DNA from 2 places in the Rhizobium indigoferae genome. Region 2 is predicted to be linked to the other one. Evidence: riboswitches for the same ligand, from Rfam matches in the RefSeq annotation. Region 2 holds a riboswitch; the other holds the start of a gene.
The links. Region 2 has a riboswitch for thiamine pyrophosphate ahead of thiC (phosphomethylpyrimidine synthase ThiC). Riboswitches for the same ligand answer to the same signal wherever they lie in the genome.
Positions count from the first base shown of each region.

Region 1 (7,408 bases), on a different replicon from region 2:
GGACCGTCGACGAAGCCGAAGGTGAGCTTCAACGCCTGCAGGCTTTCCGGCGGCAATTCGGTGCCGGCGCTGGAGAACATGATCTGCACCGGATCGCCCGGCATCAGCCGCGGCAGGAAGAAATTGATCGTCGCTGCCGCGATGAAGGCTGCCATGTAGAAGACGAGGCGGCGAAGCAGGAAAGCCATGGGGACTCCGTCGTGACGGAAGCGGCATTTTCTACGCCGCTTCCGGAGATCGTGATGCTTACTTGACCGGCTCGAGAGCGAGCAGATTCAGCAGGCGTGCCGGATTGGTCCGCGAGATCGACGGATTGACGAAGGGGTTTTCCTTGGTCGACCAGCCGGTGAAGCGCTTGGTGTTGTACTGATACCAGTTCGGATTGTTGAACACCGGAATCATCGGCATGTTTTCGGCGACGATGCGTTGCGCCTTGTTCATCGCGTCCTTCTGCTTGGCAAGATCGGCGGTCTGGGTGAACTCGGTGACGAGTTTCTCGACCTCCGGGTTGAACCAGCGCTGCGCGGTGAAGCGGGTCTTGCCCTTATCCGAAGCGCTGAAGGCGCGCTTGTAGGGGTAATAGGGCGAGGCCGATGCCGGCAGGCTGTTGATCGCCGCATCGAAGGTGCCGTTGATGAGGTTGCCGGTCCAGACGGCTTCCTCCGGCGTTTCGATCTTGGCGTCGATGCCGACCGCCTGCATGCCTTCAACGGCGAGGTTGACGGTATCGATCCAGTCGGTCCAGGCGCTGGGGACGATGATCGAGAAGGAGATCTTGGTACCGTCGGGATTGTCGCGGAAACCGTCGCCGTCCTTGTCCTTGTAGCCCGCCTCGTCGAGCAGGGCCTTGGCGGCGTCGGCATTATAGGTTGCGAACTTGCCGAAGTCGGCCTTGACGGATGGGTCCGCCCAGCTCTTGTAGAGCTCGCCCATCAGGCCGGGGTCTTCGTTCAGCGTCGGATAGCCGTAGCCGGCGACGTCGATCATCGTCTTGCGGTCGAGCGCCATCGAGACGGCGCGGCGGAACTTCAGGTCGTTGAAGGCCTTCTTGTTGTTCTCGTTCGCCGTTTCCAAGTTGAACAGGAAGGCGACCATGCTGCTTGGCGAATACCAGTAGTGGAAATGCGCCGGATCTTTGGACACGTAGACATTGTCGATATCGGGAATGAAGGAGACACCCCAGTCGAGCGTGCCGTCGGCCGTTGCGGTCAGCATCTGGTTGTTGTCGGCAAGCTGCGGGAAGCGCATGCAATCGACCTTCAGATGCTCGTTATCCCAATAGTTCGGGTTGCGGCACTGGTCGTAGGTCTGGCCGGTGAAACGCGGCACTTCCGTCAGCGGGCCGCTGCCAACAGGGGTCTCGTTGGCGAAGGTGACCGGATCGGCGACATCCTTCCAGACATGTTCCGGAACGATCGGCAGCTGCGAGATCTGCTCGGCGGCAAGCGAGCTCGGGTTGGCGAGCGTGAAGCGCACCGTCTGGGCGTCGACCGCCTTGATATCGGTGATGAAGGTCCAGATGCTGACGAAGTCGAGCGCCGGAAACTTCTTCAGGTAATCATAGGTGAACTTGACGTCGGCTGCGGTCAACGGCTTGCCGTCCGACCATTTCAGGTTCGGGCGCAGCTTGAAATCGATGCTCTTCAGGTCGTCGGAGAGTTTGAAGCTTTCGGCCAGGCGATAGACCGGCTTGTTGCTGTCGAAGCGGTTGAAGATGACCAACGGCTCGTAGATGAAGTCGAGCGTGGACTGGCGCGACGAGGTCTGGTTGAACGGATTGAAGTTGCGAACCCAGGTCGTCGCCGGCTCGATATTCGCCGTCAGGATCGTCTGCGCCACGGCAGATCCCGAAAGCAGCGTCAGGGCAGCGGCGGCGAGAAGATATTTTTTCATGTGTTATTCCCCTTTTCTTATGTGGTGAGAGATGACGTGCCGGTCAGGAGACCAGCGCGCTTGCAAACATGTCTTCGACGTCTGCGTGGGCGGCGCGGACATCGACCTTGAGATTGCCGAGGCGGGCCTTGCCGGCGGCGATCCGCTGCAGGGCGGCTTCCGTCAGCGGACGGGCGGCTTTGGCGGCGGCTTCGCTTTCCGGAATGTCGCCATGGCTGTGGAGCGCAATGTCGAAGCCTGCGTCGAGCACCTGCTTGACGCGTTCCGGCAAGGTACCGGAGAGCGACTCCATGAAGATGCAGTCTGATATCAGCACGCCCTCATAGTCCATCTCCTTGCGGATCACGTCGTGCATAACAGGCGAGACGGACGCCGGCAGCTCGGCGTCATAGGCCGAATAGACGACATGGGCGACCATGGCCCAGGGCGTATCCTTCAGCGCCACGAAGGGCTTGAAATCGGTCGCGGTGAGCGTCTCGCGGCTGGCGTCGACCACCGGACGCTCCTTGTGGGAGTCGAGCGTCGCGCGGCCATGGCCGGGAATATGCTTGATGACGGGCATGTTGCCGGTCTCGAGCAGGCCATCGACCACCTCGCGGCCGAGGGCAGCGATGAAATCGGGATCTGGGCCGAAGGAGCGGGCGCCGATGACCGCACTCGTCGTCTCGAAGACGAGGTCGAGAACGGGCGAGCAGCCGCTGGAAAGGCCGAGTTCCGTCATCATCGCGCCCATGGCCTGGGAGGAAAGGCGCAGTGCTTTTTTGCCGAGATCGAAATCGCGGCGCGCAAGTTCGGCAAACTGGCCGAAACTGCGGAAGAGCGGCCAGGGGCCGGCATCGAGATGCTGAACGCGGCCGCCTTCCTGGTCGGTGAAGACAGGCGCGTCGTCGCGGCCGACGGCCTCGCGGAAGCGGTCGATCAGCCGCTTCGTCTGTTCCGGCTCGCGCTGATTGCGCCGGCCGACGAACAGGCCGAGCGGATTGGTTTCGCGAAAGAGGGCGAATTCATCATCCGAAATAGTGGGATTCGGGAGGCCGACGAAAAGGGCGAGCGGGGTCGAGGACAATTCTGTAACTCCGGGATCAGATGGTCATTTCGGCGTGCTTCTCAGCATGCCTTCGTAGATGCCCTTGTCGGGGGCGGGGATGACGATTGCGCCTGCGGTCTTGGCGTAGAAATCGACCGGGCCGGCGTCGCCGATGAAGGCATAGGCGTGACCGAGCGTCTTCATGGCCTGAAGGCAGGCGGAAAAGAGGGCGAGCCCGATGCCCCTGCCACGCGCTTCGGGGTCGACGCCGGTCGGGCCGAAGAAGCCGCGCGCCGTCGTGTCATAGCAGGCAAAGCCCAGCAGCTTGCCGCCGTCGACGGCGATCAGGCAGGCAACGGGCTGACGGGAGAAGGCGACTGTGACTTCGCTTGCCCAGTTCTCGCTGAACTGTTCGCGAACCCAGCTGACGATAAGATGCAGTTCCGGGGGGAGGGCCGGGCGGATGGAGACGCCGACATCGCCGGCCTTCTGTCTCAGGTCGGCGAGCTCAGTGGAATACAAGCTCACAAGCAGGTCTGGCACCTGTCATTCCTCCAGTTATTCCGTTATTGCGGAATGTATCCCCTTTTAGTGTCATAGATTTGGCCATCTGGCAGGGCTTGTCAACAAGGTTTTTCAACGAGAGAAAGGGACGCCCCGCCGCAGTCGCCGCGGTTTCAACGCAAAGTAGGTGCCGAACGAAAAAACGGCCCGGGAGGCCGGGCCGTTTTCAATTGGCGGCATGTTCGCTGAGCGAGTGCTTATATATCGTCTTTCCAGAGCGCATGAAAATGCTGCACCGGACCGTGGCCGGAGCCGACGGTGAGGTGTCCGGCAGCCGCGACCGCGCCGGCAAGGTATTCCTTCGCGATGGCGACCGCCTCCCGCGCCGAGGCGCCCTTGGCGAGCTCGGCCGCCAGGGCGCTGGAGAGCGTGCAGCCGGTGCCGTGGGTGTTCTTGGTCGGCACGCGCCTGGCTTCGAACCAGTGCAGGCCGGCGGCGGTGGCAAGCACGTCAGGGCTCTCGTCGCTGTCGAGATGGCCGCCCTTGACCAGCACTGCGGCGGGGCCAAGCGCGCGCAGGCGTTCGGCCTGCACCGCCATGTCAGCCCGGTTTGTCGCCACCGGCTGGTGCAGCAGCGCGGCGGCTTCGGGCAGGTTCGGGGTCAGCAGCGTGGCAAGCGGCAGCAGCCGATGGGTCAGCACGTCGACCGCTTCAGGCGCGAGCAGGGCGGCTCCACCCTTGGCGATCATGACAGGATCGATGACGATCGGAATGTCGCGGTGGTCAGTCAGCGCACCGGCAACGGCGTCGGCGATGCCGGCATTGGCGATCATGCCGATCTTGACGGCATCGACGCGGACATCGGCAAAGACGGCATTGATCTGGTCGGCGACGAATTGCGGCGGCACCAGATGCACACCGCTGACACCTTGCGTGTTCTGCGCCGTCAACGCGGTCAGCACCGCCATGCCGTAGACGCCGCGGGCGGAAAAGGCCTTGAGATCGGCCTGGATGCCGGCGCCACCGGAGGGATCGGAGCCGGCGATCGAGAGAACGTTGCGGATCATGCACGGGCCTTTCGGATTTCTGCGGCGATGCGGCGCGTGGCAGCTTCAGGGTCTGGCGTGCCGCAGATGGCGGAAACGACGGCAAGCCCTTTCGCGCCCGCGGCGAAGACTTGGGCGACATGATCCGCCTTGAGCCCGCCGATCGCGACCGATGGCACCGGCGAGGCCTTCACCAGCTTGGCAAGACCGTCAAAACCGATCGGCTGCTTGTGGTCGGCCTTGGTCGGTGTCGCAAACACCGGTCCGACGCCGGTATAATCGACCAGACCAGGATCAACGGCGGCGGCGAGCGGCGCGGTCTCGACCGAGAGGCCAAGGATCATGTCGGGGCCGATCATCGTCCGCGCTTTGTGTGCATCCATGTCTTCCTGGCCGATATGCAGACCGTCGGCGCCGATGGCGATTGCCGCCTCGACATCGTCGTTGACGATGAGCAGGGCGCCGGTCCCGTCCAATGCCTGTTTCAAGGCGCGGCCGGTCTCGATCATCCCGATGGTGCCGGCATGTTTGTCACGCAGTTGCACCATCGTCGCGCCGCCGGCAACGGCAAGTCGCGCCGTTTCGACCATGCCGATCCCGGCGCACAGATCGGGGTCGAGGACGAGATAGAGCGAAAGGTCGAAAGCCTTCATGCCGCCGATATCCTCGCCCTGGCGTCAAGCGTTTCGGGGTCGAGCGCAGCTAACGCATCGAGGAAACGCCATGAGAAGGAACCGGGGCCGGCCGCCCCAAGTGCGGCCTCTTCGCCGGCGATGGCGAAGGTTGCAAGTGCCGCAACCGTCGCGCCGAAGGTGTCTTCGGGTGCCGTCGCGGCAAAGGCGCCGACGAGGCAGGTGAGCGAGCAACCGAGCGCGGTGACTTGCGGCATCAGCGCCGATCCGCCTTCGATGCGCACGGCCTTCTCGCCGTCGGTGACGAAATCCACCGCACCGGTGACGGCGACGACCGCCCGCTGACGTTCAGCCAGCCATCGCGCCGAACCTTCCGCCTGTTCGACCGGGTCGCGGCTGTCGACGCCCTGGCCGCGGCTCTCTCCGCCGGCCAGCGCGATGATTTCGGAGGCGTTGCCGCGGATGATGGTCGGACGCAGCGCCAGGAGGTCGGCGACCGCGTTGCGGCGGAAAGCCGTCGCATAATGGGCGACCGGATCGAGCACCCAGGGTTTGCCGGCTGATGTCGCGGCCTTCGCCGCCGCCTGCATGCCGTCGATCCATTGCGTCGACAGCGTGCCGATATTGATTGTCAGCGCACTGGCGATCCCGGCGAATTCGCCGGCTTCCTCAGCGGCATGCACCATGGCGGGCGAGGCGCCTGATGCAAGCAGAACATTTGCGGCGATGTTCATGGCGACGTAATTGGTGATGCACTGAACGAGCGGCGGCTTCTCGCGCATCGCCTTCAGCATCGCTCCTGGTGTGGTCCCGGTCTGCATGTGGCCCCTTTCAGGCGGGGGCGGGCACGGGGCGGTTCGTGCGGGCTAAGCCGCGACCCCGAGCGACTCCCTCCGCCGGCATTATCCGGTTCAGGTTCGAAGGGTGCTTCTCAGCCCGTCTGTCGACGAACGCCCCTGTCTCTCATCGCGCTCTTTTTCGCAGAGAACGAGGCTGATGTCATCCTGAAAATGACAATTCTGCGATCGACGCGGCGCGACGATGGCTATGGATGATTTATGGGTCTGGATTGCCCTTCATGAAGGACGAGAGATCGCCGCCGATTCGTGTCTTGACCAGGTTTTCCCGAATGTCGTCTGCGGGTTCTGTTCCGGGCTGCCCTCGTCGTTGCCGTTTTGCCATGCGGCTGTCCTCTCCTTTTCGAGAAGAATAACAGTAGCAACCGTGGGTGCAATGAATTTCTAAAATACATCTCTGTATTTCTGAGGAGCATCGAGAAAAACACAGATGCCGGAGAGGCTCTTTTCTTCGAAGGAACGAGGCTCATCTTTTCAAGACTTCGCAGCAGTGTGGATGGTGCGGAATTATTCATCCTATCCGTTCATCTGTAGAATTTTCAATGCAAGCGGGCAGGTGGACAGCTTCGCGTAAGTTGCGCGTCGTCTCATGGTCTTCGCCAATCGGTTTTATTCGAGTGTTGAAATCTCTTGGCGAATTCGTTGAGGGCGAGTCTCAGCCAAGGCAAGACTTAATCTCCCAGAACGTGAAGTAAATATCTAACGGAAACTTTACCGTGCTGACACGCTTAGGTTGACTAAATGATGGATTGTAGCGATACGGCTTTACACGCGAATAAAATCTTCCTGAAGTTGTATTTTCAATGAGAACATTTTTGAGAATCGGCATGAAGCGGACTCGTCCGACTATCGCCCCTGTTTTGATATTCATTGCTTGTGCCAACCCGGCTTTTTCGCAATCACCTGTTCCGGCCGATCAAGGACCGGAACAGGTGCAGGCGCCCGCTCAACCGGCGCCGGCCATGAAATCCCAGAAATTCGACGACTGGTATTATCGCTGCACCGGTTCGGCAGGCGCTGAGGCCTGCGAAGTCGCCCAGGTCGCGCAAGTCACTAAAGACGGCAAACCCGTCAATATCCTGACGTTGGCGATCGCAGCTTCGCCGGCCGGTTCCCAGGGCAAGGGCGAAAAGGGCAAGGGCGACAAGGGCAAGCCGCGGCTGATGCTGACCGCCCTTCTGCCGCTCAACGTCTTCCTGCCCTCCGGCCTGTCGATCAAGGCCGATGGTAAGCCGGTCGCCAAACTCGACTATCGCAATTGCAACCAGTCCGGATGCTGGGCGCAGCAGGCGCTGGATACGAAGACGGCCGCGGCGCTGAAGAAAGGCTCGAGTGCTGAAGGGCTGGTGCGGCTGATGAACGGCCAGGACGTCAATATCCGTTTCTCGCTGAAAGGGCTGAAGCCGGCCCTCGACGAACTCCAGCCCACTGCCGTGAAGTAGCCGAATT
Region 1 covers NZ_CP140636.1:208,646-216,053, reverse strand. The annotation lists gene U5G49_RS24825 (ABC transporter permease) at 1-188, opposite strand, end outside; gene U5G49_RS24820 (ABC transporter substrate-binding protein) at 247-1,893, opposite strand; gene U5G49_RS24815 (glycoside hydrolase family 3 N-terminal domain-containing protein) at 1,937-2,959, opposite strand; gene U5G49_RS24810 (GNAT family N-acetyltransferase) at 2,984-3,463, opposite strand; gene thiD (bifunctional hydroxymethylpyrimidine kinase/phosphomethylpyrimidine kinase) at 3,682-4,491, opposite strand; gene thiE (thiamine phosphate synthase) at 4,488-5,123, opposite strand; gene thiM (hydroxyethylthiazole kinase) at 5,120-5,923, opposite strand; TPP riboswitch at 5,974-6,070, opposite strand; gene U5G49_RS24790 (invasion associated locus B family protein) at 6,763-7,401, shown strand.
Region 1: another riboswitch for thiamine pyrophosphate. It lies ahead of thiM (hydroxyethylthiazole kinase); the one in region 2 lies ahead of thiC (phosphomethylpyrimidine synthase ThiC).

Region 2 (7,408 bases):
ACAAAGCCGACGATCATGAGGCCAAGGCAGGCGGCAATCGCCGACTGAAGCAGCCTCGTGGCGGAAGCGGTGGCAACAGGTGCCGAGGATGAGACCATATAGGGCGTGGACATCGGAAAACCTTTCGACATGGCGCCTTTGGCGCCGATAACATGTTGACTGAAGGGCCAGCGCATAACCCCGAAAATCGGAATCGATTTCGGAAAGGATCATGCGCCAATTCAAAGTGATAGAACGTCCTTGGCGCGTCCTGCGGGACGCGCGGCGCTCTATGCTGATCAGGCCGCGAAGGCGGCCTTGATCTCGTCTGCGTCGATGACGCCGGATTTCGCCACGGCCTTTTCGAGGGCGGCCAGGAACTGGTCATAATAATTCCAGGAGGATCGATCGACTGGATGGGCCGCTTCCCAGGCGCTGATCGCGCTGATCAGCTCGTCGCGGAAGTCGTCCCATTCGAAGAAGCCGTCCTTGGCGAGCGCAAGCGCCATGCCGAAGGCCTTTCGCTCCCACTCGCTGCCGAAGCAGAGCGAGCCGTTCGCCCGCGGCGGGTTGTCGGTGCTGCCCATCATCTCGGTGACGGCGAAATGCTCGAATTGCGTCAGCATGTCTCCTCCTCACGCTGCCCTGGCGACGGCGACACCCATCATCGCTTCGGGCGTGACCAGGGCCTCGAGTTCCGCTTCGGAAAGCCCGTCCGTGCCGGCCGGGCGTTCCGGCACGACGAACCAGCGGATCTGGGCGCTGGAATCCCAGACCTTGATCTGGACCGCATCGGGAACCGCCAGCCCGAACTCCATCAGTACGGCGCGCGGCTCGCGGGCGGCACGGCTGCGGAAGGTCGGGTCCTTGTACCAGTAGGGCGGCAGGCCGAGCACCGGCCACGGATAGCAGGAGCAAAGCGTGCAGATGATGAGGTTATGGACATGGGGGGCGTTGGCCACCGCGCGCATGTGTTCGCCCTCGGCGCCCGCCATGCCCTCGGGCAACTGAAGTTCGGCGATGGCCTTCGGCGTGTCGGCGACGAGCCTGTCCTTGAACGCCGGGTCGACCCAGGCGCGCGCGACGATCTTGGCGCCGTTGAACGGCCCCATCTTTGTCTCGAAGAAATCGAGGACTGTATCGACGGTTTTGTCGGTGATCACGCCCTTTTTGATCAGCAGGGCTTCCAGGGCTTTGACGCGGGCGGCGCTGTAGGCTTCCCGGTCCTGGCGATAGTGAAAACGGTCCATCATTGTTGTGGCTCCTTGACTGGAATGGCGGCGACTGGTGTGCGTCTCAGGCGGCCTTGGAGGCTTCGGCGGCTTCCGGTGCCTCGACATAGCGGGCGTAGAGATCGGCATAGAGGCTGAAATTCTTCTCGGCATTATCGGGCCAGAGGTCACTCGGTTCGAAGCGAACGCAGTAGACCGGCATCGCCGCGCCGACGCCGTCGGGGCCGGTGTCGCAGAGATAGGTGTAAGCCCCGTCATAGACGGTCTCGATCGTTCCGAACTTGTTGCGGAGGAAACCGGGCAGCCTCGTATGCTCGACGGTCGGCACATCGCGGATCGCCACCGTATCGCCGACCTTGAATTCGAAGGTCACGCCGACGTTGCGCTTGGGGCTGTCGCCCTCGACTAGATATTGCACGACGCGCCGGTCGATCGCCTCATCGCCGGCCTCGTGCAGCGGCTTCGACGGCTCGTTGTAAAATTCCTCCGTCAGCGCATCGAGCTCTTCTGCCGTGATATAGCCGTTGTCGATGAAGTATCCCGATATTCCGCCGAGCCACTTCTCGTAATAGCGGAACCTGAAATAATCGAACGGATTGAGGGACTCCGCCCCTTTCCTGAGGTCCGCCCAGGTCCAGATTGTCTTGAACGTCGATGGCGTCTCGGGAAGCGGAAGCTGCGGTGAAAGCGCCATCATCGCCGTATGGATGCCGAAGATCCTGGTTTCCCAGACTTCGACGAAAACGCGCGTTTCGGTGCTCACAGGCCCCAGCCCCTCAAGGCCGCCAAGATAATGCTGAAGTTTCATGGGATCGTTCCTTTATGGTGAATGGTGACGATGACGTTCAGGCGGTCGCGGATTTCTTGCCGGCCAGAAACTGGGTTCCGATTTCCGAGAGCAGGCCGAAGACGCCACCGAGCAGCATCGCGGCCATGGCGACGAGGGTCGGATGATTGAGACCTGAGGTGACGATCGTCGTGTCCGTCGCCGCGCTGGTGCCGACGAGAGAAGCGAAGCCGAAGACGATCGCCGGCGGAAAGTTCAAGATCGGGATGGCCGAGGCCAGGATCATTGCTGAGGTGCCGGCGCCGACCAGGATCGCCGCAAAGATCGGGTGGGCAGGGCCATACTGGATGATCAGCAGCGTGATCGAGGCGATGCCGATGCCGGTCCAGTTGGAAACGATCGATTTGACCAGCCCCTGGTTTCCGCCGCCGCAGGCGAAGAACGACGCCCAGGCGATGAAGGTGACCCACACGGGAACGGGAAATATCGTCGCGGTGATATAGGTGTCGATGGCGCCGAGTACACCGAGGCTGATCATTGCGGCAACGAGCGGGGGCATGGGTCTGTCTCCTTGTTGAGGGGTTGGGCGGATGCGCATCAAGATGCCAGCGCGCGCTGCTGGCTGAGGCAGCTCATGAAGCCGTCTCGAAGCATCGCGTCGTCGAGGTTCCTGCCGATGAAGACGATTTCGTTGAGCCGCTTTTCGGAAGGCCCCCAGGCCTTTCCGGGGCGTCCTTCAAGCGTCATATGCACGCCGTGAAAGACATAGCGGCGTTGCTCGCCGTGGAGATTCAGCACGCCCTTCATGCGGAAGAGGTTCGTGCCGATCTCCTGAGCCAGGCGATTGAGCCAGACGTTCAGCGCCGCCGGATCGAGCGGGCCGAAGTGCTGGATCGCCACGCAACCGATGCTCTGGTCGTGCTCGTGTTCATGGTCCTTGAGAATATCGGGGTCGATAGACAGGATGTTCTTGAGGTCGAAGGCGCCGACGTCGAGCACCGCGGAGAGCTCGACCTTGCAATCCCTCGTCCGGATGATCCGGGCAAGCGGATTGATCCCGCGCAGTTGCTGCTCGGTGGCGGCAAGGTCCTCGGCGCTCTCCAGGTCGATCTTGTTGAGCAGCAGCACGTCGGCAAAGCTGATCTGCTCCCTCGCTTCGTCCTGGGAGAGCTGTTGCTTCATATGGCGGGCATCGACGACGGTCACGATCGCATCAAGCTGCAGCCGCCTGGCGAGCGTTTCGTCGAGCAGGAAAGACTGGATGACCGGCGCCGGATCGGCAAGACCCGAAGTCTCGATGATGATGCGGTCGATTGGCCGTCCGGAGCGCAGCAGTTCGCCGATCGCGGCGATGAGATCGCCCCTGACAGTGCAGCAGATGCAGCCATTGTTCAGCTCGATGACCTCATCCGTCGTCGGCACCACGAGCTTTCCATCGATGCCGACCTCCCCATATTCGTTGACGATCACCGCTACGCTCTCGTTTTCGATTGAGGTGAGCAGGTGATTGAGAAGCGTGGTCTTGCCGGTCCCGAGAAACCCGGTCAGAATTGTCGTCGCAAGCTTTGCCATGGCCTCATCCCCTTGCCGGAGCACGCCTCCGCCGTCTCGGCCAAATGACCGGGCTGAAAAGGCGGCTCCGCTGCTGTTTGCTGGTCTGATTCCGCCGGATGCGTCGATCAGACGAGGAGAATTACACTTGCAATACCGTCACGGGGCAAGAGACCTGATGTTTCATATTCGGCCAAATAAACCGCAAATTCTGCCAAAATGATGAGCTTTTTGATTTTTGATTAAAAACTGATCATACCGTCTAATTATTGATCTCATTGCCCTTTTCCCGATCATTGACAGGATGGGCATGAAAAACAGTCTGGTTTGCGCAGCTTTGGCGAGGGACGCCATGCGCAAGTTGGCTTTTCGAGGGCATTCTGTTGTCGCCGGCGAAAGTGGTGCCGCTAGGGGTGGTCGGGTGACAGCGGATGGGCACCGAGCCGTTGACGATTGCTTCGCTTTCCTGGAGGTTCTGGCGGGGAATTGGGCCGGCGCTGAGCCTGCCACATTCGCTAAACTCCATAAAGCCAGTCAGCCCAGCGGCTCGATGAACAGAACTCGAGCGGTCGGGATATGGGTTCTGAATGGTGCCCCCTAAGGGCTTGACGGAGCGGCATTTCTCACAATAGCTTAGCCCTATTCACCAGGGGGGTCCCGCCAAGGGGCTGAGATACTGCTGGTCGGATCGGCTTTGGCCGCCCGAGGCGCAGTGACCCGTTGAACCTGATCCAGTTCATACTGGCGTAGGGACGGTGCGGGCGCTGCGGCAGCGAGGGCGGGTATCCGTCCTTCGGAATCCACGGCGTTTTTTCATCATTCCAACACTGGAACTGGGTCTCCAAACGTCAAAACTTGGAGCCTCGAACCATGAATATTGCAGCCACCAAACTCACTCCGGTCGTCACCACAGGTCCGCTTCCCGCCTCCGCGAAAGTCCTGAAAGCAGGCACCATTCATCCGGATATCCGCGTACCGATGCGTCAGATCGCACTGCATCCGACCTCTGGCGAACCGCCAGTCACTGTCTACGATTCTTCCGGTCCCTACACCGCAGAAGGTGCTGAAATCCGCATCGATGCAGGCCTGCCACGCCTGCGCGAAAGCTGGGTTCTTGCTCGCGGTGATGTTGAATCCTACGGGGGCCGCATCGTCAGGCCGGAGGATAACGGCTTTGTTTCAGGCGACCGGCTGACGCCGGAATTCCCCGTTCGCAGCCAGCCTTTCAAGGCGAAGGCGGGGAGGGCCGTTACCCAGCTCGCTTATGCGCGGGCCGGCATCGTCACGCCGGAAATGGAATTCATCGCCATTCGCGAAAACCTCGGCCGACAGGCGGCCAAGGAAGCTCTCATCCGCGACGGAAAAAGTTTTGGCGCCCATATCCCGAATTTCGTGACACCGGATTTCGTCCGTCGGGAAGTCGCGGAAGGCCGAGCGATCATTCCCGCCAATATCAACCATCCAGAATCCGAACCGATGATCATCGGCCGTAACTTCCTGGTAAAGATCAATGCCAATATCGGCAATTCGGCTGTTACCTCGTCCATGGCGGAAGAAGTGGAGAAGATGGTCTGGGCGATCCGCTGGGGTGCCGACACCGTCATGGACCTGTCGACGGGCCGAAACATCCACAATATCCGCGAATGGATCATCCGCAATTCGCCGGTGCCGATCGGTACCGTGCCGCTCTACCAGGCACTCGAAAAGGTGAACGGCATTGCCGAGAACCTCACCTGGGAGGTCTATCGCGATACGCTGATCGAGCAAGCCGAACAGGGGGTCGACTACTTCACCATCCATGCCGGCATGCGGCTCGCCTATATCCCGCTGACCGTCAATCGCGTCACCGGCATCGTTTCCCGCGGCGGCTCGATCATGGCCAAGTGGTGTCTGCACCACCACAGGGAGAGTTTTCTCTACGAGCATTTCGAGGAGATCTGCGACATCTGCCGCGCTTACGACGTTTCCTTCTCGCTCGGTGATGGCCTGCGCCCGGGATCGATCGCTGATGCCAACGATGCGGCGCAGTTCGCAGAACTGGAAACGCTCGGCGAGTTAACCAAAATCGCCTGGGCGAAGGATTGCCAGGTGATGATCGAAGGCCCCGGCCATGTGCCGATGCACAAGATCAAGGAAAACATGGACAAGCAGCTCGCGGTCTGCGGCGAGGCGCCCTTTTATACGCTCGGACCGCTAACCACCGATATCGCGCCGGGCTATGACCACATCACGTCCGGCATCGGGGCTGCGATGATCGGCTGGTTCGGCACCGCCATGCTCTGCTACGTGACGCCCAAGGAACATCTCGGCCTTCCCGATCGCAACGACGTCAAGGTGGGCGTCATCACCTATAAGATCGCGGCGCATGCCGCCGATCTCGCCAAGGGCCATCCGGCGGCGGGGGTGCGCGACGATGCGCTGTCGCGCGCCCGTTTCGAGTTCCGATGGGAGGATCAGTTCAACCTCTCGCTCGATCCGGAAACCGCCCGTTCCTTCCACGACGAAACGCTGCCGAAGGAGGCGCATAAGGTGGCGCATTTCTGCTCCATGTGCGGCCCGAAATTCTGCTCGATGCGGATTTCGCACGATATCCGCGCCGAAGCGCAGAGGGAGGGGTTGCAAGCCATGGCCGCCAAATATCGCGATGGCGGCGATCTTTACATGCCGGTCGAAAACCTTCCGAGTAACGCATAGTGGCTGCGTTTGTCGTCAAAGGGGCCGGCGTTGCCGGCCTGGCGGCGGCCCATGAACTTGTCAAGCGGGGCTTTTCGGTTGAGGTGATCGAGAAGGCCGGCGCGGCGGGGCTTGGCGCCTCGCATTTTGCTGGAGGAATGCTCGCGCCCTATTGCGAACGGGAAGCGGCCGAAGAGATTGTCCTGACATTGGGCCTGGGCGCGGCTGGATGGTGGGAGGAGGCCGTGCCCGGCGAGGTTCGTCGCCGCGGTACTCTGGTCGTGGCGCAGCCGCGCGACCTTCCCGATCTCGCCCGGTTTGCCGCGCGCACGACCGGTCATGTCCTGATCGATCGCAAGGGCGTAGCCGACCTGGAACCTGCCCTTGCCGGCCGCTTCGAAAAGGCTCTTTTCTTCGAGCAGGAAGCTCATCTCGATCCACGGCGCGCACTGGCCGGGCTAGCCGACAGACTCCGCGAGCGCGGCGTGGTCTTCCATTTCGGCGGACACGAGCCGCAGGACCGGCGATTTGCCGGCGTGCTCGACTGCACCGGGCCAGCGGCGATACCGCGACTTTCCGGCTTGCGCGGCGTGCGAGGCGAAATGCTCTATCTGGAAACTGCGGATGTGACGCTTTCCAGGCCGGTCAGGATGCTGCATCCACGCCATCCGATCTATATCGTGCCCCGCGACGATCACCGTTTCATGGTCGGGGCGACGATGATCGAGGCCGAAGATGACGGACCGATTGCCGCGCGTTCGCTCATGGAATTCCTGAACGCGGCCTATACGCTGCATCCGGCGTTTGGCGAGGCACGCGTTATCGAGACCGGGACTGGCATACGTCCGGCGTTTGCCAACAACATTCCGCAAGTAATCGAAACGGAGGAGGGGCTCGCCATCGCCGGTATGCATCGGCATGGCTTCCTGCTGGCGCCCGCCATGGCTGTGCGGGCCGCCGATATTCTCCTCGTGCGACATTCACGTCTGAAAGGCTAACCCCATGAAACTGATCATCAATGGCGAAACCCAGGTCTGCGAGGCCGTAACCCTGGCCGAACTTCTTCATGTTCTGGAATACGAGGGCGACTGGTTGGCAACCGCCGTCAACGGAGATCTCGTGCATCGCGAGGACCGAGCCGATCACCGGCTGGACGATGGTGACCGTATCGAAATCCTGTCCCCGA
Region 2 covers NZ_CP140637.1:954,873-962,280, reverse strand. The annotation lists gene U5G49_RS31065 (CbtB domain-containing protein) at 1-113, opposite strand, end outside; gene U5G49_RS31060 (nitrile hydratase accessory protein) at 279-605, opposite strand; gene nthA (nitrile hydratase subunit alpha) at 615-1,232, opposite strand; gene nthB (nitrile hydratase subunit beta) at 1,276-2,019, opposite strand; gene U5G49_RS31045 (DUF1097 domain-containing protein) at 2,057-2,557, opposite strand; gene U5G49_RS31040 (CobW family GTP-binding protein) at 2,596-3,570, opposite strand; TPP riboswitch at 4,188-4,320, shown strand; gene thiC (phosphomethylpyrimidine synthase ThiC) at 4,420-6,243, shown strand; gene thiO (glycine oxidase ThiO) at 6,243-7,220, shown strand; gene thiS (sulfur carrier protein ThiS) at 7,225-7,408, shown strand, end outside.